DNA from 4 places in the Ruminococcus sp. J1101004sp1_RTP21198st1_B9_RTP21198_201120 genome. Region 4 is predicted to be linked to each of the others. Evidence: riboswitches for the same ligand, from Rfam matches in the RefSeq annotation. Region 4 holds a riboswitch; each other region holds the start of a gene.
The links. A riboswitch is a leader RNA that binds a small molecule or an ion and turns the genes downstream of it on or off. The one in region 4 is predicted to bind cyclic di-GMP.
Positions count from the first base shown of each region.

Region 1 (7,563 bases), on a different contig from region 4:
TAAACAACAGCCAGCCTAATATTACCCGGGCCATGAATTGTCTGGAACAACAGCTGAATACCACTTTATTTATCCGTACCAACCGCGGCGTACAGCTCACTCCGGAAGGAGAACGGCTTTATACCCATGTGCTAAGTGCAATGGAGCAGTTTCAGGCAGCAGAAGAGGAACTGGCAGACAGCTCCGGATTATCCCACGGAAGTGTAGCCATCGGTGCCAGTGAAACTGCCCTTAATATTTTTCTGTTGGATAAATTAAAAAGTTTTCACATGACTTATCCGGGAATCCGGCTGAAGCTTTACAACCATTCCACACCGGAAGCCATTGAATCCGTTAAAAGCGGAAAGATTGATTTTGCAGTAGTTTCCACTCCGGCAGAGGTGGATCCCCCATTGAAACAGATCATGCTCATGCCTTTTCAGGAGATTCTGGTTGGAGGCACTACTTTTACCGCCCTTGGCAGCCAGGAGCTTTCCCTTCGGGAGGTAAAGAACTATCCGATGATTTCTCTTGGGCGGGAAACTATGACCTATAAATTTTACAACAGTGTATTTTTATCTCATGGCCTGGATCTTTCCCCGGATACGGAAGCTGCCACTGCGGACCAGATTCTGCCTCTGGTAAAATGCGAGCTCGGGCTTGCATTTTTACCCCAGCCAATGGCCGTACCTTCCCTTTTGAAAAAAGAGATCGTACAGATTCCATTAAAAGATGAAATCCCGGAGCGCCAGATCTGCCTGGTGTATGACAGCCAGCATCCTATGGGAGCTGCGGCAAGAGAACTAAAAAATACAATTTTATTGAATTGATTACATAAAAGAGGTGAAAGCGGAATGAATCCATATGTATCAGTAATCTTGACAATAGCAGTATGTCTTTTGCTATTTGTTTTATGGATTATATATGAAAATTATAAAAATAAAAAGCGTATCTTGACTAAAATTCGAAAAAACTGGGGGAAGCCGTATACCAGGCAATATGAGCCTGGCGATATTGAGCAGATTTCCCATTATTTTAGACGAAGAGAAAAAGAAGGCTTTGCAATAGACGATATTACCTGGAATGATCTGGATATGGATCGCCTTTATAAGATGGTAAATCAGACGATTTCTTCTCCTGGGGAAGATGTGCTTTATGATATGATGCGAAGACCGGTATTTTCTCAGGCTGAAATAGACAAAAGAGATGAGTTGATAGATTTTTTTTCCCAACATGAAAAAGAACGGGAGCATATGCAGCTGCTCCTGTCGCAGATTGGAAAAACGAGATTAGGTTCTTTGTCGGATACGGTATTGGCTCTTAAAAGTTCTCCTGAGGTAAAAACAGGAATCCATTGGTTTATGTTGATACTGCTGGTGTTGAATGTTGCAGTGCTTTTACCTGTGAAGCCAGTAGTTGGCTTTTTTTGCTTCATGGTCTTAATGATAACAAATATTACAATTTATTATGCAGGCAATGACCGAAAATTAATCGAAGCTTACCTGGATTGTTATGCACACTTGCTTCGAATGTTATCTGTTGCAGAAAAAATAAAGAATGTGCAATGGTCAGAAACAAGAATGCAGATGTCTGCTATTGCAGAAGCCAGAGCGGTGTTTAAGGGTCTTAACCGGAAAGCAATTTTTTTGACCAGTAAAAATACAGATGGAGGAGATCCGGCACAGATTCTTATGGACTATATCAGAATGCTGACTCATATAGACATTCTGGTTTATAACGGTCTTTTGAAAAAAATTCAGGACAAAACGGACTCTATTTTGAAGCTTATTGATAATATTGGAGAACTGGACGCGTGTATTTCCATTGCGTCTTTTCGGGAACTTCTTACGCTTTGGTGCAAACCTGAGTTTAAAAGCTGGGAAAGTGGTGTCACGCAGATTGAAATGGCTGTAGAAGATCTGTATCACCCACTGCTTCAGGAGGCAGTTGCCAATAGCTTTCAAGTAGCCGGAGGAACTTTGGTAACCGGTTCTAACGCATCCGGAAAATCTACATTCCTAAAAAATGTTGCAATGAACAGTATTCTTGCCCAGACGCTTGTTACCTGTACTTGTTCATCCTACCAGGCACCGTTTTTGAAAGTTATGACATCTATGGCATTGCGGGATGATATAGAGAGTGGAGAGAGCTATTTTATTGTAGAAATCAAGTCGCTGAAACGAATATTGGAAGAAAGTAAGAAAAGGGAGCCACTTTTATGTATTATTGATGAAGTGCTTCGAGGTACAAATACGGTTGAGAGGATTGCTGCTTCATCCAGAATTTTAAATGCACTTCGGCAAAAATGGGTGCTGCCTTTTGCAGCTACTCATGACATAGAACTGTCGTACATTTTGGATTCCCAGTATGAAAACTATCATTTTGAGGAAGACGTACAGGAAAAAGAGGTGGTATTTTCCTATGTCCTGAAAAATGGAAGAGCCACATCCCGAAATGCGATTCAGCTTTTGGATATGTTAGGTTATGACAAGGAAATTGTAGAGGATGCACGAAATGCGGCATTTAATTTTGAAAATAAAGGAATCTGGGATGCCTTATAAATTCAGCAGATCATGTCTGGAAACAGTAATGTCAATGCTGCGTGGACTTCGGAAGAAGGAGAACAGTTCGAGTATATGTATCGGCTGTTCTTTTTTTATTTTTAAGTGTTAAAGCGGTGAGGTTTTTCTTGTGTAAAGTGGAGCGATGGAGTATAATAAAATAGGTTTTTTGCAGAATTTTAAAAGCTATAATAAGAAAATCGTCAAAACAGACGAAAGTCTGTGACGCAAAGCTACAGGGCCTGTAAAATGGCAGCCAGTTGCATGAACTGATGTGCACTGTCTGTGAGACAGTGTTTTTTTACGGTGTTACTTCATAGATGTAACAATAATAATTTTATTTGAGAGAGAAAAATATGAAAATCAAAAAAGTACAAAGTGTATGTCTTATTTTGGCATGTGTGGCAGCAACAGGACTTATAGGGTGTGGGAAAACAGATGAAACATCAAAGAAACACGAAGCAATTACTTTTATGGCTCCTTATCTGGAGGTGGACAGCTTTATAGAAGAGGTGCATAAAACATATCCAGAGGTTAATCTCGAAGTAATCACGTATAGCGGGTCAAATACAACAACCTATCTACAGAATATGTTAGAGGCAGATGATCTTCCGGATATCTGCACACAGACTTTTTATAAGCCAGATGTGGTGGATGTCAGTGATAAGATGATTGATCTCTCCGGATACGATTTTACAGATAATTATGTGGAATCACGTCTGAAAGAGGTATCCGATGAGGGTGCACTTTATATGCTTCCATCTTTGTACAACTGTTATGGAATCACTTATAATAAAACACTGCTTGAGCAACATGGCTGGAAGCTGCCAACATCTTTTACAGAGCTTGAAGAACTTGCAGGCAAAGCAAAAGAAGCAGGAGTTACGTTATGTATGGCACAGATTCAGTATCCGGGTTCTGCCTTCCAGTATATATGTAATATTGCGGATGCGGGATTCCTTGGTACCTTGTCTGGAAAGCAGTGGCAGAAAGATTACCTGTCAGGAAAGGCAAATGTCAGTGACACGGAAGGCATGATGGACAGCATGGAATATATCCAAAAATGGAAAGACATCGGTATGTTTGACAGCAGCAACAGTGATCCGATAGATGATAGTAAAACAAGAGAAGCTTTTATAAAGGGAAACGCACTGTTTCTATTGGGACCACAGAATGGCATTATGGACTCAGAAGATACAACGGACAAATTTGGTCTGATGCCATACCTGTCTGAAGATGGAAGCCAGAATGTATTTATTTTAAATGTAAACCGTTTTTACGGATTGAATAAAAAGTTGGAAAATAATCCGGAGAAACTTGAAGATGCATTAAAAGTCATGAAGGTGCTGTCTACGGTAGAAGGAACCAGTGCCCTGTATCCGGAGAGCACATTAAAAGCAGGACTACTTCCTTTTAAAGATGCAAAGGCGGATGATACCTACTATGCAGATATTTCGGATTTTATCAATGCAGGGAATACGACACCGTTTATTTATTCTGGATGGGAAAATACGATTGTAACTACCGGAACCAAAATGCTGGAATTCATGCAGGATAAGGCATCAATAAAGGATGTAGCAGATCAGCTGGATGAGGATCAGGACAGCGTGGTAAATAATCAGCCGGAAGTGTTCACAACAGCTACAGAGGAAATCTCACAGGAAAGCTGTGCAAAGCTGGTGGGCAGATGCTTTGCCGAGGCGACCGGAAGTGACATTGCTCTTATATCCCTTGGAACATGGATCAGTGGAAATGGCACTAACCAGAACAATGGTGGCGTGAGCGGAAAACTGTATGCAAAGAATATTACAGACTATGACATCTGTACCATTCTTCCGACAGGCTGGTCACAGACAATCCAGACGGTCAGATTAACAGGAAAACAGATTCAGGATTTATATAAAGAAGGATATGATGCAGCCGGTACAGGAAACAATTATCCTTATGTGCTGGTAAGTCCGATGGAGCTGGAAGATGAGAAGACTTATCAGGTTGCAATTTCCGGAATCAGTGAAAAACTGGCATCAGAAACAGAAGTGACAGACAGTGGTATTGTAGGTATGGATGCGGCAAAAGAATTTTTTGGGCAATTTAAGACTTTAAGTGAAGCAGACGCTGAATGGAAATAAGCGGAGGGAAAGGATGCAGAAGACAAAGAGTTATCGGAACTTAATATTGTGTTGCTGTATAGCTGGTATAGCGATGCTTCTTGCATTTTTTTTCCTGTATCAGACTTATATCCGGGATATCATCTATGAGGAACGGTTAAACCAGATGGAAGAGATTACCCATCAGATGTTTCAGAATCTGGAGGATGTGATTGATTCCCACTGGGACCGGGTAACGGAAGAATGCAATTATCTGAGAGATGCAAACATACAGACTACAGATGAACTCTGCAGACATATGAAAAAGAAATATGAATTATCAGCATATGCAGATCATAAGATCATGTTGGTGGCAGTGGATTCACAGGGCAGATATTATACAGAAGACGGATACATAGGACTTTTTCGTGATCTGGATTATTTTGAAGACAAACCCGAACAGATCAGTTTTGTTTTTGATTCTATGACAGATAACCAGTCAGAGATGGTGTTTTTGCAACGTTTGCCAGAAGCAATAGAACTTCAAAATGGAGAAGAGAAAACTACAATCTCTTATTTTGGAATTTCCCAGGATATGGAACAGCTGAATCCTTATTTTAGCTGTGATGCATATAACGGAAACAACAGTGTGTATGTACTGGATGATAATGGATTTAAACTGTTTAACAGCAATCAGGTGGAATTAATTAAAGGGCATAATGTATTTTCGGTTTTACAGAATATGAAATACCTTCACAATTCTTCTTTTGATAAAACAAAAGTGGAACTGGAAGAAAAAGGCTGTAGTTATTCTAATGCAATACTGGATGGTACTGAATATTTTTATGCATTAAAAAGACTGGAAAATGCGGAATGGACACTTATCTTTCTGGTTCCGGCAGAGTATGTTGCTACAAATACATTAAAACTTGTGAATTTTGTTATGGTATTTATCGTTATCTTTACGGTTATCGTAGCTGTCTGCGTTATGCTGGGAATTTCTTTTGTTATGCGTAGAAACCAGCAGGAAGCGATCCGTGCGGAGCGGGAAAATAATGCGAAGCTGGAAACAGTAAATACAGAATTACGGCAGGCAAAACAGGCGGCAGAGGAAGCTTTTCAGGTGGCACAGGAAGCGAACAGATCCAAAAGCAGTTTTCTTGCCAACATGTCTCACGATATTCGTACTCCTATGAATGCGATCATTGGTATTACGTCATTGATCAGATATGATGCCGGAGATAAAGGAAAGGTAATAGAGTATGCGGATAAAATTGACACTTCATCACAGCATCTGTTGGGGATCATTAATGATGTTCTGGACATGAGTAAGATTGAAGCTGGCAAAACGGTTTTCAAATATTCTGACTTTTCTATTGTGGATTTTATACAGGAACTTGACACGATATTTCATTCTCAAATATATGAAAAGAAGCAGACCTTTACAATTGCAAAAGAAAATATCCGGCATGAGTGGGTGAATGGGGATCGCGTCCATTTAATGCAGATTTTCAGCAACCTGCTGTCTAATGCAATAAAATATACACAGGAAGGCGGAAAAATTCAGTTTCTGGCAGAGGAATGTGAATCAAATTCATCTGTTTATGCAAAGTACCGCTTTTGGGTCAGCGATAATGGCATGGGAATGTCAGCAGATTTCAAAAATACAATTTTTGATGCGTTTACCCGTGCAGAAAATTCCATGACGAATAAGATACAGGGAACCGGACTTGGAATGGCGATTACCAGGAACCTGGTTGAGGCGATGGGAGGAACCATCGATGTGGAGAGTGAACTGGGGCTGGGAAGCTGTTTTGAGGTTCTCATAGATTTGAAAATTGCAGAGGACAGAACAACTGCTCTGGCGGCACAAGAAGAAACAGATGAGCAGGATGGAAATATCCTGCAGGGAATGAGATTCCTGTGTGCAGAAGACAATGAGCTGAACGCAGAGATCCTGACGGAACTGTTAAAGATTGAAGGTGCGGAATGTACCATCTGTGAAAATGGTGAAGAGATTTTGAAAGCATTTGAACAGTCTGCTCCAGGGGATTATGACATGATCCTGATGGATGTGCAGATGCCTGTTATGAATGGCTATGAGGCAACAAAGGCAATCCGCAGAAGCTCCCATGAACTGGCAAAGACGATTCCGATCATTGCCATGACCGCCAATGCATTTTCAGAGGATATCCAGCATTCACTGGCAGCTGGTATGAATGCACATGTTTCAAAACCGGTTGAGATGAAAATACTGGAAAAGACGATCAGAAGCATAAAATCCGGCGGGGGGGCACCGAACCGCAGGTCATTGAACAGTAACAAATGGCAGGGAATCAGATATAAAAAATACGAGAAGGATAATTAGGATAGACAGAAAATGAAAGGAAAAAAAGTGATTGCAGGCATTCTGCTTGCGGGAATTTTAGCAGTTACCCTGGCAGGGTGTAAAAACACAGATAACACGAAAGAAGAAACAGAAAAGCCTGTTATTACCCTCGGAAGCGATAACTATCCACCATACAATTATCTGAATGAGGATGGTGTACCGACTGGCATAGATGTAGAACTGGCTACAGAAGCTTTCAAAAGAATGGGATATCAGGTGGAGGTTGTCCAGATCAACTGGGAAGATAAAAAAGAACTGGTGGAGAGCGGAGAGATTGACTGTATCATGGGCTGCTTTTCTATGGAAGGACGTCTTGATGATTACCGCTGGGCAGGACCGTACATAGCAAGCCGTCAGGTGGTCGCTGTAAATGAGAACAGTGATATCTATAAATTGAGCGACCTGGAGGGAAAGAATCTGGCTGTTCAGTCCACAACCAAACCGGAAAGTATTTTTCTGAACCGGACAGATGATAGAATCCCCAAACTGGCAAATCTGATCAGTCTTGGACACCGGGAGCTGATTTATACGTTTCTGGGAAAAGGAT
Region 1 is NZ_JBCOMI010000001.1:204,114-211,676, forward strand. Features, by position in the region: gene AB5618_RS00905 (LysR family transcriptional regulator) at 1-809, shown strand, start outside; gene AB5618_RS00910 (DNA mismatch repair protein MutS) at 933-2,540, shown strand; cyclic di-GMP riboswitch class I at 2,733-2,808, shown strand; gene AB5618_RS00915 (extracellular solute-binding protein) at 2,897-4,669, shown strand; gene AB5618_RS00920 (ATP-binding protein) at 4,683-6,995, shown strand; gene AB5618_RS00925 (ABC transporter substrate-binding protein) at 7,008-7,563, shown strand, end outside.
Region 1: it holds a riboswitch for cyclic di-GMP, as region 4 does, so the genes downstream of both, AB5618_RS00915 (extracellular solute-binding protein) here and AB5618_RS11115 (hypothetical protein) in region 4, are expected to answer to the same signal.

Region 2 (7,563 bases), on a different contig from region 4:
ACTGGATACCATCCTCCACACGTTCTGTTTTAAGACCTGCACGCTCAAGTATTGCTTCTGCAATCTCTGCATTCAGATCATTGTCCTCTGCCAAAAGGATATTCCTTCCCTCAAGTATTTCACTGCAGGATTCTGGATTTTCAGCATGTTTTTTTACATAATAGCTTTCATCCGCTATCCTGTGTTTTAGTGTTACAGTAAAAGTGCTGCCCTTTCCAAGCTCACTCTCCACATCGATTGTTCCACCGAGCAGATCAACATATTTCTTTACGATTGACATTCCAAGTCCGCTTCCTGTGATTTTGCTCTTCGTGGTGTTTCGTTCACGAGTGAATGCTTCGAAAATTTTTGACAGATAATCCTGGCTCATACCAATTCCGGTATCGCTCACCCTGGTCCTTACAATCATGTACCCAGGCTCCTCGCAGGGTAATTCATCTATATCTACCATAACAGAACCACCGGCTGGAGTATATTTTACGGCATTACTCAGGATGTTGACAAATATTTCTTTTACCTTGGTAGTATCTGTCAGTATATTTTCATGTTCTACATTTATTGTGTAATGAAGAGCAAGATTCTTTTTCTTTGCTTCATCCTCAAATATTTCAAACAGAGTCTGCCGGATATCCTCAATCCGTCCATAGTTCTCATCAATTTCCATCCTTCCGCTCTCAATCCGAGCCATATCAAGTACATTATTTATGATTGACAGAAGGAGGTTTCCTGACTGCTGAAGTTTTTTTAAATGTTCTGAAGTTTCAGGCAAATCCTTTCCTTTCAGTTCATTCTCCATAAGCTGTGCATAGCCCAGAATTGCATTCATAGGAGTACGGATGTCATGTGACATATTGTTAAGGAAACGAGTCTTTGCCAGATTAGCTTCTTCTGCTTTTTTCAGAGCGATTTCCAACTTGTCATTAAGCTTTTGTGTATCATTTGCAGCAAGCTTTGCGACAGCTTCTGCTTTCCTTGCCTTCCGTAAAAGTACGAGGATAATACTAATGATAGTGAGTACAAAAAATCCTGCCGTAACAAAAAAAGCAAGCATATTGTCTTTTACAAAATCCAAAAATGTTACCTTATCTGCTGTACTGTCATAAATAGCAAGTGCACTTGTAAGCATGTCAGACGGCATAGCCTTTAAGGTTTTATTCAATATTGATAAGAGGGTTCCCTCTCCACTTCTAACTGCAAAGCATGCCTCCATTGTTTTTGTAAGTGGAATACTCTTGAAATTTTGACTGTTATCATATATTAGTGCCTGACTTGCGCCCATGAGGAAACAGTCTGCTTTTTCATGAATGACCATATCTGCTGCATCGTCAAGCGAATCACAATCTATAAGCTTCCATTGGGGATAACTGAATGCAATATGCTGTTTTAAGGCATATTTTTCCCTGGGCACAGCTACAGTATACACCTTATTCTCATCAAATTTTTCCTCATCTGTTACCGCCATCAGGCTGTAGGTCCAGGCTGTGTTTGTAAGTGTATATCCGTTTTTTTCTGCAAAATATGGATTCCTGCCAGCATAAAAAATCATGTCAATCTCTCGTTCTTGTAAAGCCTGAAGCATTTCATCATAATCATCATATTCCTGTATATTAAATTCCAGTGTCTGATTTCCCAGACAGTCTTTGGCATAAGAGAAATATTCTGCCAGCATACCGGTAAGTTTTCCAGTCTCTTCGTCCAGAGAAAATACTGCCGCATCATTACTCAGAAATCCGATCCGGATACCATCATGTTCTTCCAACCAGGACTTTTCTCCGCCTGTAAGACTTTGACAATAATCAAGCGTAAAATACTTTTTATACAGATCCGCCTTGAAAAAAGGACTATCCTGATCCAGCTGACGCATAGCCCAGTCCAACTCTGTCTTGATATCGCTGCGCTCTTTATTTATTACAAAATATATGCCGGATTTACCAATCGTGGTAACGGATGATATTCCCTGTTCAGACCAGATGGATTCCTCCAGAGATACAAAACAATCGATTTCATGATTCGCTAATTTCTTTTCGACATCATCATTATTATTCACATTTACATGTTCTGTATGTATGCCATTCTTATTTTCCCATTCTGTCAGCATGATTTCAGGCTCAGTACCCATGAGCACACCTACACGTTTACCGTCCATAGATTTGAAATCAGACGTCCCAATATCCGTATCCGATAAATCAGCATAAAGGATATATTTTTCCTCACCCATGGGTTCATCCGGGAAAAGCATCTTCTGTGCACGTTCATCGGTGTAAGAAATATCGCCCATGATATCAATCTCACCATTTTCAAGCTTATCAAAACAGTTGGACCAGTCACATTTCACATGCTCAAATTTCCATCCGGTATAACCTGCCAGAGCCTGCATGAGCTCGTAGCCATAACCTCGTCTGACACCGTTTTTATCGACATAATTAAAGGTATCCTCAAATGAGCCGACACGGATGGTCTGTGGCTGTTTTTCATCATTATTCGTTTCAGCAGCCTGGCAGTGTACCGATAACATCATCCACATTCCCAGGACCACAAATATACATGCAAATAGTACGGCTGATTTTTTTCTACTTTTATCCATATTTTTTATTTCCTTCATCCGTTTGTGTTTTATGATGTTCCAAACACCAGGTCAAAAACAGCAAGTATTGTTTTTATATCAATCGGTTTTGCAATATGTGCATTCATCCCTGTTGCTGTGTACTGCTGCTGTGTAATTTCCATCATCTCTGCAATGCCCCGGGTGATAAAAACGCTGCCAAACAGGCAGCGCATCTCATTTCATGCAACTGGCTGCCATTTTACAGGCCCTGTAGCTTTGCGTCGCAGACTTTCATCTGTTTTGCCGATTTCCATATTAGAGCATTTAAAATTATACAAAAAAACTGATTTTATTATACTCCCTTGCTCCACTTTACACAAGAAAAACCTCACCGCTTTAACGCTTAAAAATAATTTGAAAACCTGCTAAAAAGTTGTTAACCGAACTTCTTAGCAGGTTTTTATTACTAATCTGTCAGATTATTTTGTAATGTACTGATCAATTCCTCTATAACGATTGGCTTGGATAAGAATCCATTCATACCGCATTCCAACGCTTTCTTTCTGTCCTCGTCAAAAGCATTGGCCGTCATGGCAAGGATGGTGATTCCTGCCAGTGCCGGATCCCTAAGGGCACGGATCTGCTTCGTGGCCTCATATCCGTTCATTACCGGCATCTGCACATCCATCAGCACCAAATCATAACCGCCCGGTTTCGACCTCTTGACCTTCTCTACTGCCTCTGCCCCATTTTCTGCAGTATCCACCAGGAAGCCATATTCATTAAGGATCTCCACCGCAATTTCACTGTTCAGCTCATTGTCTTCCACAAGCAGTATACATCTGCCTCTGAAATCTGAGCATGCCGCCGGAAGAACAGGCTTCTCCTGCTCAGCCTGATTCTGGCCAATGGCAGTCATCAGGGTATCTCTGATATCGGACATAAACAGAGGTTTCGCACAGAATGCAGTTACTCCTGCAGCCCTGGCTTCCACTTCGATGTCTGACCAGTCATAAGCAGTCAGAATAATGATCGGTGTATCGTCACCAAGACTGCGGATCTGTCTGGTGACCTCAATACCATTCATATCCGGCAGTCGCCAGTCGATGATATAAGCATGGAAGGCATCCCCAAGCTCCATAGACTGTCGTGCACGCAGAACAGCCTCCTTACCGGAAAGTGTCCATTCCGAACGCATTCCAACCCTCACAAGTATTTTTGTCACGCTGTCACAGGTATTAAAATCGTCATCTACAACCAGAGCCTTAAGACCTTCCAGCTCTATGATCTTCTCTATACGTTGGTGCTCAGGCTGAGTCCGGAATGGCAGTCGGACGATAAATTCGGTACCTTTCCCCTGCTCTGTCCGGACCTCAATGGTGCCGCCCATCATATCCACAATATTCTTGGTGATGGCCATACCAAGTCCTGTACCCTGAGTCCTGCTTACAGTGGAAGTCCGCTCCCTCTCAAAAGGAGAAAAGATCTTCTGTACAAATTCCTGACTCATACCGATTCCGTTATCCTTCACCCGGATCTCGTACAGTTCACTGCCTCTTTGGAGACCCGGATACTGTTTCAGCCGGACAGAAACGGTTCCGCCAGCAGGAGTAAACTTGATCGCATTGGACAAAAGATTCAGCAGCACCTGATTCAGTCGTGTCTTATCACAATAGACATCCTCATTTGTCACATCCATGGCATCCATATAAAGCTCCAGCTGTTTCGCATGGATCTGCCCGCTGATGATCGTCTTCAGATCATGAAGCACATCCGACAGACTGACCTCCGTTTCTTCCAGATGGATCTTTCCGCTCTCAATCCGGCTCATATCCAGGATATCATTGATCAGGGAAAGCAGATGGTTACTGGAGGAAAGGATCTTTCCCAGATAATCCCGAACCTTGTTTTTATCATCAATATTGCTTACAGCCAGTGTGGTAAAGCCGATGATCGCATTCATTGGTGTCCGGATATCGTGAGACATGTTGGAAAGGAAGGTACTCTTGGCCCTGTTTGCTGTCTCCGCCGCACGGACTGCCTCAGAAAGTGCCTGGTTCATTTTCCAGTCCGAGGTACGGTCCGACAGAACCAGGATGTATTTCTTTTTTCCATTTACCTCACTACCCATTGCAATATTATGGAACCAGCGTTTTTCCCCTGTTTTCTGATGAACATATTCAAAATCCCATTCTCGCTGTTCATGAACCTTGATTTCTTCCAGATAATTTTTCTCCGGATCTTCATGTTCCGCCGGATGCAATTTTCCCAGAACACGAATATCTCTACGAATCTGTTCTACCGTAATACCCAGCAGATTTTCCGCATTTGGGCTGACGTAATCTGCCTGATATGTTTTTGCATCCAGCATCAGAAAGACATCATCCACGTTCATTGAAAGCTTTTGAAACAGCTCATCCCGGTACCGGATCTCCGTATCCTTTCTTCTGAGATTTGTCCTGCTTTTTTGAATAATAAGACTGATAAGAAAAGCAGCAATACAGAACACGACCGCACCAACAAGAAGCATTGTACTGCTCTGCAGGCTGTTCATACTGGCATTGACAATATCTGCCTGTACAAGTCCCAGAAATACCCAGTCCTGAATATCTGATTTTTCATAGACCAGATAATAGTTCCTTCCATCCAGATTTACCAGCATCGCACCAGTATGTCCTGCTTTAAACTTCTCCGAAAGCTCATTGACCTCTTTTTCAGACATATCAGAATGCTCTCTCAGAACACCGAAGAAATTATATACATTCCCCCATAACTCAGAAGAATGATCGATCACAACACGGCCATCCGGATGAACAATAAAACTCTGTGCATTTCCATTGAAAGCAGAAATATCCAGTACATCTACGATATTAGAGTTTTCATAAGCAATGGCGATGGCATCATATTCAAATCCCTGATAGTTTCCATGAGCCTTGGGAGTGGCAAAAACAAGCAACTGGGATTTTCCCGGAACTGCTGCATTTGATATCACATCATTTCCCTGCCGGATGTCCTCTTCAATATTTTCCTGTAATCCAAGGTACCCGGTTTCCCCTGTCACCATCTTATAGTTCCCGTCGGCTGACAGAAAAAAGAAATCCAAAAATCCGGCATCTTCCTGCGCATTCTTTATATAATTACGGATTTCATCTTCGCTTGAGGTATTCTGCAGATTCTCACCCCAAATATGGAGATAAGTCAGGTTCTTATCTGTCAATTCCCTTAACATATTATCAGACTGATGAAAAACCTCCGTCAGATGGGAAACACTTTCCTCATAAATAGTTTTCGACACAAAGTCAAAATATCGGAAAACCATCAGAACAATTTCCAGTAAAACAGCTGTAAAGACAGCGATCCGGAATCGTTTTCTCCTAACAGTCTTTTCTCTGCCTTTGTTATGCTTCTTAATATCCATTCTTCTCACCTCAGAGTCACGTAGTCTTCAGGTTCTGCAAGAATGGCATCACCATCTGAAATATATCCTGTCCAGGTATCTTTCACAAAGGTGTCTTCTCCCTCAAACGCAATATTCTCATCTGTGGGATAGGCTTCCATGTGTTTTGGTATCGCAAGGCAGGTTACCGTGAATGTATCCTTGTCCTGAACTTTTTTTCCGTCTTTTGTAACTTTACTCAATGTATAGCCATCATCCGTTTCTTTGACTTCCACGGAAATGCCGCTGACCACAGGCAGAGAGCCACGGTTAAAGGGAATGAAACCTCCCTGATAGCCTTCTACAAAGTTTCTGACCAGTTCTGTCAGTTCTGCCCCGCTTATCCTGCAGCTATATGCCGAAAGACTGTTTGGCATGATCATGTCTCTTGCCATTTTTTCTGTATATCCAGCTTTCAGCACGTTTCCCGTAAAGCTGTTTCCGGTTGCGATTAGCACATCCGTCCCATAAATACCACGCAGAGTGTTTGCCATAACCGAATAAGCCGCATTTCCCCCACTGCTATGAAAACGGTTGGAATAGGATTTCTGTGAATCCAGCACGATATTCTCTGAAGCAGATTCTTCCGCAAGAAGCTGGGAATTAAATGACTGATAGGCCTGCTCTGCATCGTATTCTCCTGAAATCATCTTCGAAACCACATCCTTGGAAACGGAGAAAAAGTCATTTGACGCAATGCGGATATACATGTGGTTTTCCTCGATCACAGGTTTCACATCCTTCAGATATTCCGTAAGCTTAAGATCCACATCCTGGCTGTAGCTTAACAGATCCTGTCCATCACTAATGATCCGGTTCTGTGCATCCTCTGAAAGCATTGTATTCAGTACCTTCATTGCTTTCTTCCGGCGCGTCTCGTCCTGTGTCAGGTCACGGTTTAATGCCACCTGAAAATATGGGGTCGTCATCAGCCACTTTTCGCCATTCTCCTGAAAGAATGGCAAAAATGTTGTGTTAATGCCCTGATCCTGTAACATTTTTACACCAGCTGAGCTGCTGAAGTACATGGCAAGCTTACCACTTTGGTACATCTCAATTATATCATCATAATTCATATCCAGATCGTCCTGGTTCAGCCCGGTATCCTGGATAAACTGTTCCATGCGTTCAAAAGCCTCCGGCCAGACGGTATCATCCAGACCTTCTCTCTTTGTATTATCCGGGTCACTGTAGGTGGTGCGCCACTTGCGTCCGTCTACAGAAGACAATTCTGATGCAGACAGACCCTGCAGTGTTTCCATACAGGTATAATCGTAATAATAGTCTGCAGTAAAGCCACGGATTCCCACCTCGTCAAATGCCTGGCAGGCAGAGACAAAGCTTTCATAATCGGTTGGCAGCGGAATTTCATACTTTTCAAAAAGGTCCTTGTTCACTACAAAACCGTGGGCATCTGCACACACGGGAAGCCAGTTTACGCTGCCATCCTCGTTCATAAAACTGCTGAGGTAGGTATCATAGACAGCACCTGCCTCATTGGTTGTGGAAAGATCCATCAGACTGTCCTTCAGCGGACTTGCGTCATGCAGGGAAAACCGGCAGCAGGTAATAATATCCGGCA
Region 2 is NZ_JBCOMI010000001.1:214,358-221,920, reverse strand. Features, by position in the region: gene AB5618_RS00945 (transporter substrate-binding domain-containing protein) at 1-2,584, opposite strand, end outside; cyclic di-GMP riboswitch class I at 2,785-2,860, opposite strand; gene AB5618_RS00940 (response regulator) at 3,012-5,963, opposite strand; gene AB5618_RS00935 (ABC transporter substrate-binding protein) at 5,969-7,563, opposite strand, start outside.
Region 2: it holds a riboswitch for cyclic di-GMP, as region 4 does, so the genes downstream of both, AB5618_RS00945 (transporter substrate-binding domain-containing protein) here and AB5618_RS11115 (hypothetical protein) in region 4, are expected to answer to the same signal.

Region 3 (7,563 bases), on a different contig from region 4:
TAACATCCATTAAAATAACATCGTATGTTCCCGGTTCGTAAGCTTCAAAATGCTGAACAGCTTCTAACCCATTGTTCACTGTTTCTACTTTAGCTCCATTTTCCGTCAGCATAAATTCTGCTATTTCCACATTCAGCTCATTATCTTCAACCAATAATATCCGGACACCTGATATATCTGCATTGAAATCTTCTTTTTCTTCCGGCCGTGCATTCGTATCAATTTTAAATGGAAGTATTACAGTAAAACAGCTTCCTTCACCAAGCTTGCTTTCAACTGTTATGGTTCCGCCCATCTTTTCTACAAGTTGTTTCACAATAGGCATTCCCAGACCTGTCCCATTATAATCAGAACGTGGAGAATTATCTGCCTGTACAAATGGAGTAAACAATTCATTTTTTATAAATTCTTCTGACATTCCAATTCCATTATCTTTTATTTTAAATTCACATGTCATGTGATCTTCTGATCTTTCAATCGTTCTCATACTCATGTAAATAGAACCATTCACCTTATTGTACTTCATACTGTTTGTAAACAGATTCATCAATATTTTTTTCAGATGAACTGCATTGCTCCAAACATATATACCACTGTAATCATCATGTTCTCCCATAACATGAAGTCCTTTTTCTTCTGCCTGAAAGTATAGCGACTCCGTGATTTCTTTACATACCTGATCCAGATTGATGGATTCATCACCAAAAACCACGGTATCCGATTCTAACTTTGCCATATCCAAAACATCATTTACCAATGATAATAGCAGTTTCGAAGACTCATTTATTTTATTCAGGCAATCTTTTGCCCGCTCACCATCATTTCCGCTTTTTTCAAGAATTGTAAGCATGCCCATAATGCCATTGATCGGTGTCCTGATGTCATGAGACATGTTATTTAAAAAGGAAGTCTTAGCCTTATTGGCACTCTGTGCTTCTACAAGTGCATTTTGTAATTCCTGCTGTTTTTCTTCAAGCTCCTGATTCAGCTTCAATGCCTGCTCAGCAGACTTCTTGGATTTTTCTTCCGCACGTTTTGATTTTTTCAAAGAATCAAGAATTATACACAGAACAACGAAAAAAGAAATTCCAGCGATAAGTGAAACTGTCAGTAAATTGTCCTGAATAAAATCCTTCGCTGTAACTTTTCGTGAGGAAGCATTATACGAAACTACTGCACCTGAAAATTGAGTTGTAGGCATAGATGTCAGTGTTTTATTCAGAATGGACAAAAGAACCGGTTCTCCCTGCTGAATAGCAAATGGAACATCAGCTTCTTTTGTCAGGAAAACACTATGAAGCTTATCATTTTTCAAATAGTCTGAAACAGTACCTGAATTGCTTACAATACAATCCGTCTCCCCTTTCTGCATTGCTTTTACTGCTGCATCTGATGTCTCATATTCCACAACCTTCCATTGCGGATAATTGTATGAAAGATATGCTTTCAATGCAAAATCATCTTTTTCAACGGCAACTGTATTCTCTTTATTTTCATCAAAAGAATCCTTTGCCGTAATTGCTGCCATATTGAGAGTCAATAGCGTATCCGACAAAGCAAATCCATTTGTTTCTGCAAAGTATGGATTCTGGTTTGCATGAAAAATCAGGTCTATTTTTCTATCCTGCAATGCCTGAAGCAGTTCACTTCTTGTATCATACCCCTTTAATTCAAATTCCAGAGTCTGACCTTGCAGACAATTTTGGGCAAGATCCACATAATCTGTGATAACACCTGTCAGTTTACCTGTTGATGGATCTACACTACTGATACCTCCATCCTGATTCAGATACCCTATCCTGATTGCTCCATGCTGCCCGATCCACTCCCTTTCTTCTTTTGAAAGAAACGAGCTGCTCTGTGCAGAAAGATAACGCCTGTAGAGATCATCAGTGTAAAATGGATTGTCATCCTTGATTCTGCGCATAGCACTATCCAGTGCTTCTTTGATATCCGGACGTTTGGGATTTATGGCAAAATAGATTTCTGTCTCTCCAATACTTGTAAGCGGTGAAATATCCGATTCTTCCCAACGGGATTCTTCTACCGAAACGAAGCAGTCAATTTCATGTTTCGACAGTTTGTCCATAATTTCTGTGGTATTAGAAACATTGACATGCTGCGTATGCAGACCATATTTTGATTCCCATTCATTAAGCACATCCTCCACTATATTATCTTTAGACACACCAATATTTTTTCCCTCAAAAGAATCCAAATTTCCTGCTGTAAGATCCCTATTGGATGCATCCGTATAGATGTAATATTTCTCTTCCCCCATAGGCATATCGGAAAAAAGCATATTTTCAGCACGTTCGTCTGTATAGGAAATGTCACCAAGAATATCAATCTCTCCATTTTCCAACTGTGTAAAGCAGTTTTTCCAATCACTTGTTATGTATTTATATGTCCATCCTGCATAACCTGCAATATCTTGAAGATACTCATAACCATAGCCGCTTCTTTCTCCCTTTTCATTGACTACATTATAAGTTTCCTCAAAAGATCCTACCCGGATAACATTGTCAGAGTTTTCTTTGGCAAATGTAGGAACGGATAAAACAATAAAACATATAATTGTGCAAAATATAATGTAACAAAATTTGAAATTCATTATATTCTGTACTAATTTGCACTTCTTCATCTTTCTCCCCTCCTCTAGGCTACAGTTGCTTGCTTCCAGATTTTAATTTTACATTCATTAATTATCAATAACCTCCCCGCTATTTTTCACAATATTTTTCCAAACAGCTTCTGTATTACTTATTCAAGTGCTCTACCATAAAAAAGCACTGCCAAACAGACAGTGCACCTCATTTCATGCAACTGGCTGCCATTTTACAGGCCCTGTAGCTTTGCGTCCCAGACTTTCATCTGGTTTGCCGATTTTCTTATTATAGCTTTAATACTTATGCAAAAAAACTGATTTCATTATACTTTAATGCTCTAGTATACACAAGAAAACATTACCGTTTTAACGACAAAAAACAAAAAAAGAACAGCCGATACATATACTCAAACTGTTCTTCTACTTCCGAAGACCACGCAGCATTGACATCACTGTTTCCTGCTCATTTGTACTCAGATTGTTCCATATCCTTAAAACTTCTTTCTGTTTTTCTGTCAGATTCTCTGAATTACCTTCCTGAAAAAACTGTGATAATGTCACGCCCAAAGCTGTACATATTTTTTCAAGTGTGATCAGCGACGGCAGGTTTTCCTGCGCCATGATTCTTCCCAGTGATGACTAGGAAATTCCCGACAGCTGCGATAATCTATATTTACTGATATCACACTTTTCACACAAAGATGTTATTTTATCCGCAATATACTTCTCTATCTGCAAGTAACTATACCTCATTTCCGCTATTACATGTTCTTATTGTACCTGTAATAACGAAAAAATATTAGTAATCAACTTTGCAAGTATTCATTCTCATTATAGGAAGTATACGGATAAAAAAATATAAAGATACTTTCGTTTCCGCAAAAGTCATTTTCGCTTATATCGTTTTTATAATATCACAGACAGTTACGTTTGTCACATAGAAGTTTGAACACTCAAACAAAAAATAAGCCTGCCATCATCGTCCTCTTTTCTGTATCATGGATCTGCGGATTCAGATTCTTCCTGTTATAAAAGGAATCTCCCTGTACCGCCTTTATATCACCGCCGTTCAGCTTAAACTTATAGGTAACACTTATATGTCGGAAACTGTGAAACACAATGGTGCTAAAATATAAATAGTACAAGCCAAAATGAGAAATTCCAAATACACATAAGCATGATACAATAGAGGCATGCTGAAGGAGGATCTCATATGGCAAAGCAACATGACAAACAATTTAAACTTGATGCAGTCCAGTACTATCAGGATCACAAAGATCTCGGAGTACGTGGATGTGCAGAAAATCTTGGCATCGGATACAGCACATTAACAAAATGGCTGAAAGACTTCCGGGAATCAAGTGATATTCCTGTTCGTGGTTCTGGTAATTATGCATCTGATGTTCTCACTATCGGAATCGTACTCTGTCTGTTCTACATAATCTGCGGAACAGTCTCGTTTGTACGGATAAAAAAATAAACTGAGCCACGGCTGTTCCAACACGAAATCAGCCGTGGCCTTATTTATATCATTTCACTCTTTTTTGAAATAGAACAACACCACAGCAACAACTCAAATCGACTTAAAATTCCAGACTATTCGCATTCAGCAAGAAATACTTCATTCCCATGATGACAAAACCTTCATCATTTCTCCAAGGCTTTTTGCTGCCATTTACAATGACGATCTTCTTGAAAGAGTCCGGGATATTACGCAGAGAATTGAACTCCTGCGTCTGTTTTTCTTCCGAAGTCATGTCATATGCAACCTGGATATAGTATCTCTGGTTTCCTTGATTCACCACAAAGTCAACCTCCAACTGCTTGCGAACACGTTTTCCCTCTTTATCCTTATCGAAGATATCCACGACACCCACATCAACATTGTAGCCACGGATCAGCAGCTCGTTATAAACAATGTTCTCCATGATATGAGTAGGCTCCTGCTGTCTGAAATTCAGACGTGCATTTCTCAGTCCCAGATCAGTAAAGTAGTATTTCAGATTTGCACCGATATACTTTCTGCCCTTAATATCGTATCGGCTTGCCTTGGAAATCAAAAAGGCATCTGTCAAATGGTCGATATGCTTGGAGATGGTTTTATTAGCATAAGTCATCTGGCGCTCACTGGCAAAGGTATTGGCAATCTTTGAAGGGTTGGTCGGTGCGCCGATTGCAGATGCAAGCACATCAACCAGAATCCCAATCTCATCCACGTTCTGAATCTTATTTCTTTCAATAACATCCTTCAGATAGACATTTGCAAAGATGTTCTTCAGATAATCCGCTTTCTGTCGTTCGCTCTGGAAACTTACGATCTGCGGCAATCCTCCGTAGATCATGTAGTCATCCCAGGCATCATCATAATCGCCGTCATAAACAGAATAAAACTCTGCAAAGGAGAGAGGGTAGATTCTAATCTCATCACCTCTGCCACGGAATTCGGTCACAATGTCGCTGGACAGGAACTTGGAATTACTTCCGGTGACATACACATCAATATTGCTCATGCGTAGCAGGCTGTTCAGCACTTCCTCAAATCGTGGCATGAACTGCACTTCATCCAAAAGGAGATAATACTTCCCGTCGTCTTTCATGGCATCCTTGATGTACTTGAAGCATACCTTGGGATCTCTTAATTCCTCGTTCTCAATACCATCCAATGCAATTTCAATAATATGATCAACATCAACGCCGTTCTCCAGTAAGTATCTCTTAAAGATGGTAAATAGCAAAAAGGATTTGCCACATCTACGAATGCCGGTAATCACCTTTATCATTCCATTATCTTTTCGCTCGATCAGCTGCTGTAGGTAAGCGTCTCTTTTAATCTCCATCGTTACACTCCCCATTTCCGTGCATCTACACACTTTTTAGTAATGAGATTCTATCACAGAACGACCTGAATTTCAATATGTATTCCCATTTTATGTGCATCTACACACTTTTATGTAATGTTAATAAATATATTTTCAGATTTTTTTGATTGCAGTGTCTATAATCGACTACTCCAATCGTTATTATAGGTAAACAACAAAAAGAAGATGGTTCCGATGTTTCATTAAATATGTTCGTTAGTCTTTTACGCAAAGGATTCTATCTCCTCTGCGCCCTAATACTTTTCGGATTCAGTTCAACAGTCGAGTAGACTAAGACCTCTCAATCTTAGCCCCTCACAGATCCGTACGTGCGGCTTTCCCGCATACGGCTCCTCATAGTAACATTCGCTTCAATATAAACAATAAATAGTACGTTTTAGGTTTTGCTAACGGGTAATACTTGAGCATTTCCACAAATCCATTCCATGTGTATGCTCGTCTACAACCTCTCCGATTCATACACTCTATGATTACTGAAACTTTATTTCTTTTCATCAAGCAAAATAACACCTTGCGCCGGATTTTTATCAATTGCACCAACTATCTCATGTGGAACATATGGCTCTTCAAGATATGCAAGGTCTTCGGCAGTTAATTTAATGTCAAATGCTCCAGCTGAATCATCCAGATACTGCGTTTTGGTTGCCCCAATAATAGGCGATAGAATTCCCTTTGCCCACTGCCATGCAATGGCTATCTGGGACATTTTGCAGTTATACTTTTCGGCAAGCTCCGCTACACGTTTAACTATCTGTATGTCTTCCGCTTCAGTCTTATCATATTTTCCCATGGCAACCCTATCCGTGGTTCCACGAAGAGACTCTGATTTCCACTGTGGTCTTGCCAGATGTCCGGCTGCAAGAGGGCTATACGGCATTAACGAAACTTTCATTTGCTTACAAATTGGTAGCAATTCTCTCTCATCCTCTCTGTAAAGCAAATTATAATGATTCTCCATCGCAGAAAATGGTGTCCATCCATTGTCTCTTGCGGCTAACTGCATATTATAAAACTGATATCCATACATGGCAGATGCACCAAGTGCCCTGACCTTTCCTGCTTTTACCAGATCGTGCAGTGCCTCCATAGTTTCTTCAATTGGTGTATCATAGTCAAATCTATGGATGATATATAAATCAAGATAGTCGGTTCCAAGACGTGACAGAGTTCCATCTATTTCCCTCATGATTGCCTGTCTTGATAAACGACCTTCATTAAAATATACCTTGGATGCAATCACAACCTGATTTCTCGCTACATTTTTCTTCAATGCTTTACCTAAATATTCCTCACTTGTTCCTGCTGAATATCCATTTGCTGTATCAAAAAAGTTATATCCCAAATCAAGTGCATGCTTGATAACATTCTCACTTTCAGCTTCATCCAACGTCCAGTCATGCATGGTTCCAGCTTTCCCAAAACTCATGCAGCCCACACATAATTTTGACACTTCTATATCTGTATTTCCGAGTTTACCGTATTCCATAGTGCTCTCCTTATCTTAATCCAGCGTACTCTTTCTCCGATACCGCCTCACACCACTCATTGGAACAATCCACTCCCGGCACCTCAATTGCCAGATGGGAAAACCATTCATCCGGAGCGGCCCCATGCCAGTGCTTTACATCTACCGGAATGTTAATACAGTCACCCGGTTTCATTTCTACCGCATCCCTGCCTTCTTCCTGATAAAACCCTCGGCCGGCTACACATACTAAGATCTGCCCGCCACCGCTTTTTGCATGATGAATATGCCAATTATTCCTGCATCCGGGTTCAAATGTCACGTTGAAAATGCCAACCTGAGAAGTGGAGATCGGTGCAAGAAAACTTCTGCCAGAAAAATACTGTGCAAAGCCATCATTTGGTGCACCAATTGGAAATACCATCTCTTTTGCATGCGCCCGCATCGCTTCCTCTTCGTATGGCAAATCTCCTTCGCCTGTCTCCCACACTTCCTTTGCAAGATTGAAAACAGCCCATGCTTTTGGCCATCCTGCATAGAATGCGACATGTGTGATTACTGCGGCGATCTCTTTTTGTGTTACACCATGATTTTTTGCATTTTGAAGATGA
Region 3 is NZ_JBCOMI010000009.1:1,113-8,675, forward strand. Features, by position in the region: gene AB5618_RS07425 (transporter substrate-binding domain-containing protein) at 1-2,644, opposite strand, end outside; cyclic di-GMP riboswitch class I at 2,819-2,894, opposite strand; gene AB5618_RS07430 (hypothetical protein) at 3,029-3,229, opposite strand; gene AB5618_RS07435 (transposase) at 3,822-4,088, shown strand; gene AB5618_RS07440 (ATP-binding protein) at 4,192-5,445, opposite strand; gene AB5618_RS07445 (aldo/keto reductase) at 5,969-6,973, opposite strand; gene AB5618_RS07450 (carboxymuconolactone decarboxylase family protein) at 6,984-7,563, opposite strand, start outside.
Region 3: it holds a riboswitch for cyclic di-GMP, as region 4 does, so the genes downstream of both, AB5618_RS07425 (transporter substrate-binding domain-containing protein) here and AB5618_RS11115 (hypothetical protein) in region 4, are expected to answer to the same signal.

Region 4 (7,563 bases):
ACAGGATGATATGGAAGGCTTCCTGGATCAGTTAAATTCCGGTGAGGGAACCTTCAATGTAGATGGTATCGATGATGTATTTGCAACAGCTGATGTTATCAAAGCTCATTGCGGAAGCAATATGATGGATTGTGACTCCACATCCGGTTTCAACGCACTTGCAAACTCTGAAGCAGCTATGTTGATCAGCGGTGAGTTCAGCCAGAATGTAGTAGCAAGAATGGATAACCCGCCGGAAATCGGATACTTCGCATTACCAGTATCCAATGATGCTGAGAGAAACAAAGCAGCAGTTGACGTAGGAATCGTATATGGAGTAAGCACTCAGACAGAGCATATGGATGCCTGCAAAGAGGTTATCGACTTCTTAAGTGATGCTTCTCTTTCTGACGGATATATTGCAATTGTAACCGAGAAACCAGGTTCTGCACCAGCTTCCCAGGATTTCACAGTTAGTTATGATTCTGCATCTACAAACGATTATCTGGAATATGCAAACAGCGGAAACGTAATTCCGTGGGTATATCAGCAGTATGTAAACGGATTTGATGTTATCTCCGGAGATATCTTCCAGGGTTACATGGCAGACGCTGCTGACAAGGATGAGGTAATTTCCGAGCTTGACGCAGCATATCTTGAATATCTGGATCAGTAAATAAGAGGAAATGCTGACCTGCGATTCCCGGGGGGAGCACCCCCGGGAATCTTTTTAATGGAAGATTTATCGTGATATCTGTATAAGCAGATGAGCCTTTTAGAAAAAGAAAGAGAGGATAATATGTCATCTTTATATAAGAAAAACAAGAAATTTTATCTTCTGCTGATTCTGCCTGCCTTGCTTTTGTATTCCTTTGCAATGCTGGCACCTCTGTTTGGCGGAACCATTCCATATTCATTCCTGAAATGGAATCTGATGTCCGGGAAAAAAGCTTTTGTGGGATTTGACAATTATGTAAAATTGTTTTCCGATGCAAAATTCTGGACTTCTTTTGGATTTAACCTTTTTGTTGGTGTGTTCACCATTATTGGCAGCAATGTTTTTGGATTTATTCTTGCTTATTTCCTGGATGAGAACATTAAGGCTAAAGGCGTGGTCAGAGCTATGTTCTTCATTCCTAACATTGTCAGTGCCGTATTGGTATCCTTTATCTGGGTGTTTATTTTTACAAATGCAATGCCTGCACTTGGCGGAGTATTGGGCTGGGACTGGCTGGCAAATATAAGCTGGTTCGGAACTCCGTCAATGGCAACTGTGACGATCATTGTGGTTTCCATCTGGCAGAACATTGGTTTCCTGATGATCATTTATACCGCAGGTCTTCAGACTATTCCGAAGGATGTTATGGAGTCTGCTGAGCTGGATGGCTGCAGCGGTCTGAAAAAAGTTCTGAAAATCGAGCTTCCGCTGCTTATGCCAACTGTCACGATCAATCTGTTTGTTTCTATTTCAGGAGCATTTAAGTCATTCGATATTCCGAACGCAATGACAGGCGGTGGTCCTTATGGTTCCACAATGCCAGTTGCCATGAATATTTACCAGGAAGCTTTCACCAAGTACAACCTGGGCTATGGCTCAGCGAAATCTGTAATCCTGTTCCTTACAGTAGCAGCGGTTACTCTGATCCAGTTGTACTGCACTCGTAAGAAGGAGGTAGAATACTAATGAAAAAGAAAGTATGGCTTCCAACCATTATTATGTTTTTCTTTGGTGTCCTGTTCCTTATGCCGATCATCCTGCTTGTGATGAACGCATTCAAGACACATAACGATATGATCCAGAACTTCCTTTCTTTTCCGCATTATCTCTATACCGGAAACTTTACAGAAGCTATAGAACGTCTGAAATTCTGGAGAGTAGTTGGAAATTCAGCATATGTAACCCTGGGAACCATGCTGGTATGTACCATCATTTCCTTTATGGCTGCATATGGAATTGCGCACATCCCTGGAAAGCTTGGAAATGTTTTGTATCTGATTTTCACCCTTGGACAGATCATTCCGTTCCATTCCATTATGATCGCGCTTTCTGTACAGCTGACCAACGCAAACCTTTTGAATAACCTGACCGTACTTATTTTCCTGTATGCCGGCTTCCACGGAGCATTCGGTATTTTTACCTATGTTGGCTTTTTGAAGTCCATTCCGAAGGAATTGGAAGAGGCAGCAGCAATTGACGGCTGTGGCATGTTCCGCTGCATGTGGCAGGTAATTTTCCCATTGGTACGCTCCACAAGCATAACTCTTCTGGTGCTGTTTTTCCTGTGGACATGGAATGATTTCCTTATGCCAAACCTGTATGTTTCAGACAGTGGTTTGAGAACTCTGACAGTTGCTATTTATATGTTTAAGAGTACCTCCGGATCTGAGTGGAATCTGATGCTTGCCGGAATGACTCTGTCCATGGTTCCAATCATAATCATTTATATTGCAGCACAGAAATATATCACCAGCGGACTTACCGCAGGTGCAGTAAAAATGTAATTGAAAAGGAGAACGGCAGAAAATGGACAATATTAATTTACAGAGAATTGAAGGCTATACAGTTCAGCTGGTAGCAGAGGATGTCTGGGCAATCGATGAGTTCGGAGCAGACATTATTTATCTGGTAAAAGGTGAAAAAAGTGCAGCTGTGATTGATACCGGTTCAGGTTTTGGAAATCTGAAAAAGGTGATCGAAACCCTGACTGATTTGCCATATGTTGTATTAAATACACATGGACATCTGGATCATGTGGGCGGCAATCACGAGTTCGGAAAGGCATATCTGAGTGAAAAAGATTTCAAAATGGCAGATACAGAAAAACTTAGAAGCGGCTGGAAGCATTATGTTGAAAAAACAAAGAAGGAACCGGGATTTTATGGAACAGAGTACATAATTGAAGGTCGTGAGCCTGGAGATTTCCAGATGCTGCCGCTGAGCGAGCATCAGATCTTTGATCTGGGCGGCAGAAGCCTGGAAGTATTATTTACACCGGGACATACTCCTGGAAGTGTAGTTTTCCTGGATAGAAAAAATAAATTCCTGTTCGCCGGAGACAGTGTAGTGTCAACTCCAATCCTGATTTTTGATACCTATTCCTCAACAGTAAAGGAATATGCAGAGGGATTAAAGAAGCTAGATAAAGAAGATTTTGAGCTTATTTTCCCAGGACATTTTTTACGTCCGATCGGAAAAGCAATTCTTCACGATCTTATCACATGTGCTGATAAAATCGTAGAAGGAACTGCAAAACCGGAGCCTATTGACTTCAGCCATATGTCTTCAGAACCAGCTTTCCTTTTCAAATATGGAAAAGGAAACATCGCTTATAATGACAAGCATATTTGTTAATAAAAAATGATAAAAAAATCATTATAAATTTATTAAAAATCATTTGCCATAATATGCCGGGACATATATAATGAATACATTGTTGCAGGAGAGCGATTATGGAGCAGATAACAATTAAAGAGGTTGCGAAATTGTGCGGCGTAGGAGTCAGCACAGTGTCTAGGGCAATTAACAATCACCCGGACATTAATCCGGAAACGAAACAGAAGATTCTGGATACGATCAGAGAGTACAATTATGTACCGAATAATAGTGCCAGAAATCTGAAAAGAACTGATTCCAATACGATCGCAGTTATAGTAAGAGAAATCAGCAACCCATTTTGGGGTGTTATGCTGCATGTATTGGAGAGGGAAGTCCGTGACAGGAAATACTGCCTGGTATTGCAGAATGTAGCAAATGATGAAGATGAAGTTGAGCTTGCCCTTCAGCTGGAAAAAGAGAAAAAAGTCAAAGGAATCATATTCCTTGGCGGTATGTATGATTATGACGAGTCAAGGTTGAGAATGCTGGGAGTTCCGTATGTGATCAGCAGTTCTGGAAAAACAGTTCCGGAGGATACAGGAGCTTATCCTAAAAGTGCCCTTGTGACGACAGATACAGAGATTGAGAGTCAGAACATGATTGATTATCTGTGCAGCTGCGGTCATAAAAGGATCGCCTTTATTACTTCCAGAGATGAAGGTCTTGGAAGATGCCATCTCAATGGCTATAAAAGAGCACTGGAGAAAAATGGACTGGAGTACGATGAGAAGCTTATAATTCGTTTAAAACCAGGTAAAAGAATCTATACGATTGAGAATGGTTATAACTGTACCTGTGAGCTTTTGAAATCGGGGGTGGATTTTTCCTGTATTTATGCAATTTCAGATACTCTGGCGGTAGGCGCCTGCAGAGCAATTATTGACAGCGGCAAAAGAGTACCGGAGGATTATTGTGTGGCAGGAGCAGATGGTCAGGATATTGCGGAATATTATCATCCATCCATTACCACATTGAAATATCCAAGAGTGGAAACTGCCCAGCAGAGCGTCCGTACCCTGTTTGATATGATCGACCGGAAAAAGGTAGTGAAACGGCAAATACTGGGCGGAACTCTTATAGAGCGGGAGTCTACGCGCAAGCTGTAAGGTGTAGCTGTTGCCATCCGGCCATCGAAAAGGAATCTGTGAAAATATTTGAGAAGGATTATCATGCGCTACGATCCGCTCAGATATTTTTACAGATTTTTTTGTTTTCGTACTTTTTAGACGGATTTTTGTAAGTTTTAACAAGGGAATTCCGTTGACAAAAGTGACAGTTTGCTTTATTATAAGAAATGAATAAAAGGCAAACCTGTTGAAAGACAGGGACGCAAAGCCAAGGGTCTAAGGTCTCAGGACTATGACAGCCGGTTGCCGCATTGATATTGATTAGGTAATGTAATATGACAGGAGACGTGGTTCTTCTATTTGTGGCGACCGTTTATTTAATCTGATAAACGGTTTTTTATTTCCACAAACTGATGGGACTGATAGTTTCCAGATAGCGGCAAGTCAGTTACATTATGGTTCAAGAAAGGTGTGTTATTTATGAAAGGAAAGAAATTAACAGAGTGGCTCGCAAATAAAAAAGTTGTTTCCAGTTGTGCTGCCATAGCATTGGCAGCAGTGATCGGCGGCGTTTCATTATTCTCAGGAGCAGGAGAAACACCTGAATTCCCCAGTTATACAGATCCGATCATGGAGACTTCCATCATAGAAGATGAAACTCCACTGGCTTCTCAGCCGAAGACTACTGTGAAGACTACTTCCAGTACCAAGACAACCAGGAAGACTGTTAAATTAAAAAAGGCTTCCAAGAAGAGCTACACCAAGAAACTGAAAACCAAAACAAAAGTAACCAATAAAACAAATAAATCCGGTAATACAACAGTAGATACCAAGACAACCGTTGTTACCAAAGCAACAGCGAAATACACCAAGAAATCCAAAAAGAAAGTTGTTACATCCAAGATCACAACAACTGTTCAGACAACAACTACACAGCAGGTATCAATTGCCAATGAGACCGCTGTAAGCACTACTTCTTCTGGTACTTCCGCTGCCCAGGCAACTGCAGCAGCAAGCTCTTCACAGAACCAGAGCAAATACGAAGCAAATGTAGCAAATGTAGCAAGTGTTGCAGGTAAGATGGACAATCGTGTAATTGCAGCATATCAGCAGCTGGGCTTTAAGCTTGTTGTTGATCCATCTGTTAACTATTCCGGATATTTTGATGCAAGATCAAGATCTATTACAATGAAGCAGATTGATGATTCTGTTTATCATGAGCTGGGTCATTTCCTCGCATTCATCGCAGGAAATGTAGATAAGACAGCAAGCTTCCAGAGCATTTTTGCAGCTGAGAAGGCAAATGTTACAGCCTTTAATAAAGCCTATGTAACACAGAATGCTTCCGAATATTTTGCAGAATCTGTTAAGGATTACATCTTGAACAATGCTTCCTTGAAGAGCACCAGACCACAGACTTATGCAGCTGTTCAGAATGCATTGAATCAGATTACAGATGCACAGATCGCTAAGATTCAGAAGATTTATGGAGCGTTCTGGAACTAATGATTTTAAAGATGACCGGCACCCGGAGAAATATCTCCGGGTGTTTTACTGTGGATACCACAGGCGCGGGAAAATAGTGTTTTATAAAAAGGTAAGTGACAGATGGTACTTACCTTTTTGTCACCGGGAGAACCTTAATCTTATATATGTCGAGTTGCTGTTCACTGGTAACATTCCGCGAGGTGTTTTTTGTGAACAAAGTTCACAGAAAACCCGAGAATTAAGTTTGCGCAGCAAACGCTACTTCTTGTGCTTGTCACAAGAAGGTTCGTCTTTCTGTGTATCGCGAAGCGTGTTACTGGTCACGGAGTGAACAGTAACTATGTCGAAGAGTCTGGATATGTGTCGACAAAAAATTCTTGCAATGAAAAACCTTAGGTGTGTATAATACAAAACAAAGGTTATCACTTTCTTGCAGGCAGGGATAGATATATTGGGGTCACTGGTCCTAAGTGAACAGTAATATATATTTGGAATGGATGTAGACACGGCGCCTGAAATGTGTTAGAATCAACTTTAATAAGTTTTTTGAAGGATGTTTTTATAATTCAGTATATAGCTTCTGTCTAATCAGACATTTGTATCCCGTTAAATCAAAATTGAAATGTGTTTTAGAATTGTATTAGTCGAAGAGGTAGATGATTGATGAAAGAAAAGTATGAATCATTATCCCTGGCTACGCTGAAAGACTTGGCAAAAGCCAGAGGGCTGAAGGGCATTTCTACTATGAGAAAGCCTGAATTAATTGAACGTATGCTGGAAGAGGACAGGAAAGAACAGACTGCAGAAAATGAGCAGACTATTTCCGGAACAGCAGAAGAGAATACCATACCTGCAAGACCAGAGCCTGTGGCAGCAGAAAAAACAGAAAATACGGGAAGTGTTTCTTCACCGGAGAGAAGAGAAGCACCAACCAGATCCCGTACCATTATACGGCGTAATCCTGAGTACCGCAGCAATAATTATGGCAGAAATGAAAATGCAGGACGTCAGAACAGTTATAATGGAGAAAACAGACCGGAGAACTTTGTGAAGCGCACTACTGTAGCGAAACCTGTAGAAGTGGTTCCGCCAGCCGAATTAAGACCCGAGGAAACGGAACAGCCCCGTACAGGCGCAGCCAGTGAGAACCGTACAGAAGAGGGGGTAAGCAATGCTTACAATGTTCCGGCTGAAACGGTCCAGCTTGACAGTGGCGAAAAGGCCAATGGAATCCTGGAGGTTATGCCGGATGGTTTTGGATTTATTCGAAGTGAGAATTATCTTCCAGGAGAGAATGATATCTATGTTTCCCCGTCACAGATCCGCAGATTTAATTTGAAGACAGGGGATATAATTCAGGGAAATATCCGTATTAAAACACAGGGGGAGAAATTCAGTGCCCTTTTATATGTAACGTCTATCAATGGTTTCCATCCAAGTGAGGGACAGAAGAGATACAATTTTGAAAACATGACCCCAATCTTCCCAGATGAACGTCTGATCATGGAGCGTCCCGGCGGAACTACTGCCATGCGTATCGTAGATCTGATCAGCCCTATCGGAAAGGGACAGCGTGGTATGATTGTTTCCCCGCCTAAGGCAGGTAAGACTACTTTGCTTAAGGATGTCGCGAAATCTATTCTTAAGAATAAC
Region 4 is NZ_JBCOMI010000014.1:41,297-48,859, reverse strand. Features, by position in the region: gene AB5618_RS11140 (ABC transporter substrate-binding protein) at 1-655, shown strand, start outside; gene AB5618_RS11135 (carbohydrate ABC transporter permease) at 779-1,663, shown strand; gene AB5618_RS11130 (carbohydrate ABC transporter permease) at 1,663-2,481, shown strand; gene AB5618_RS11125 (MBL fold metallo-hydrolase) at 2,504-3,331, shown strand; gene AB5618_RS11120 (LacI family DNA-binding transcriptional regulator) at 3,430-4,461, shown strand; cyclic di-GMP riboswitch class I at 4,650-4,733, shown strand; gene AB5618_RS11115 (hypothetical protein) at 4,903-5,928, shown strand; gene rho (transcription termination factor Rho) at 6,574-7,563, shown strand, end outside.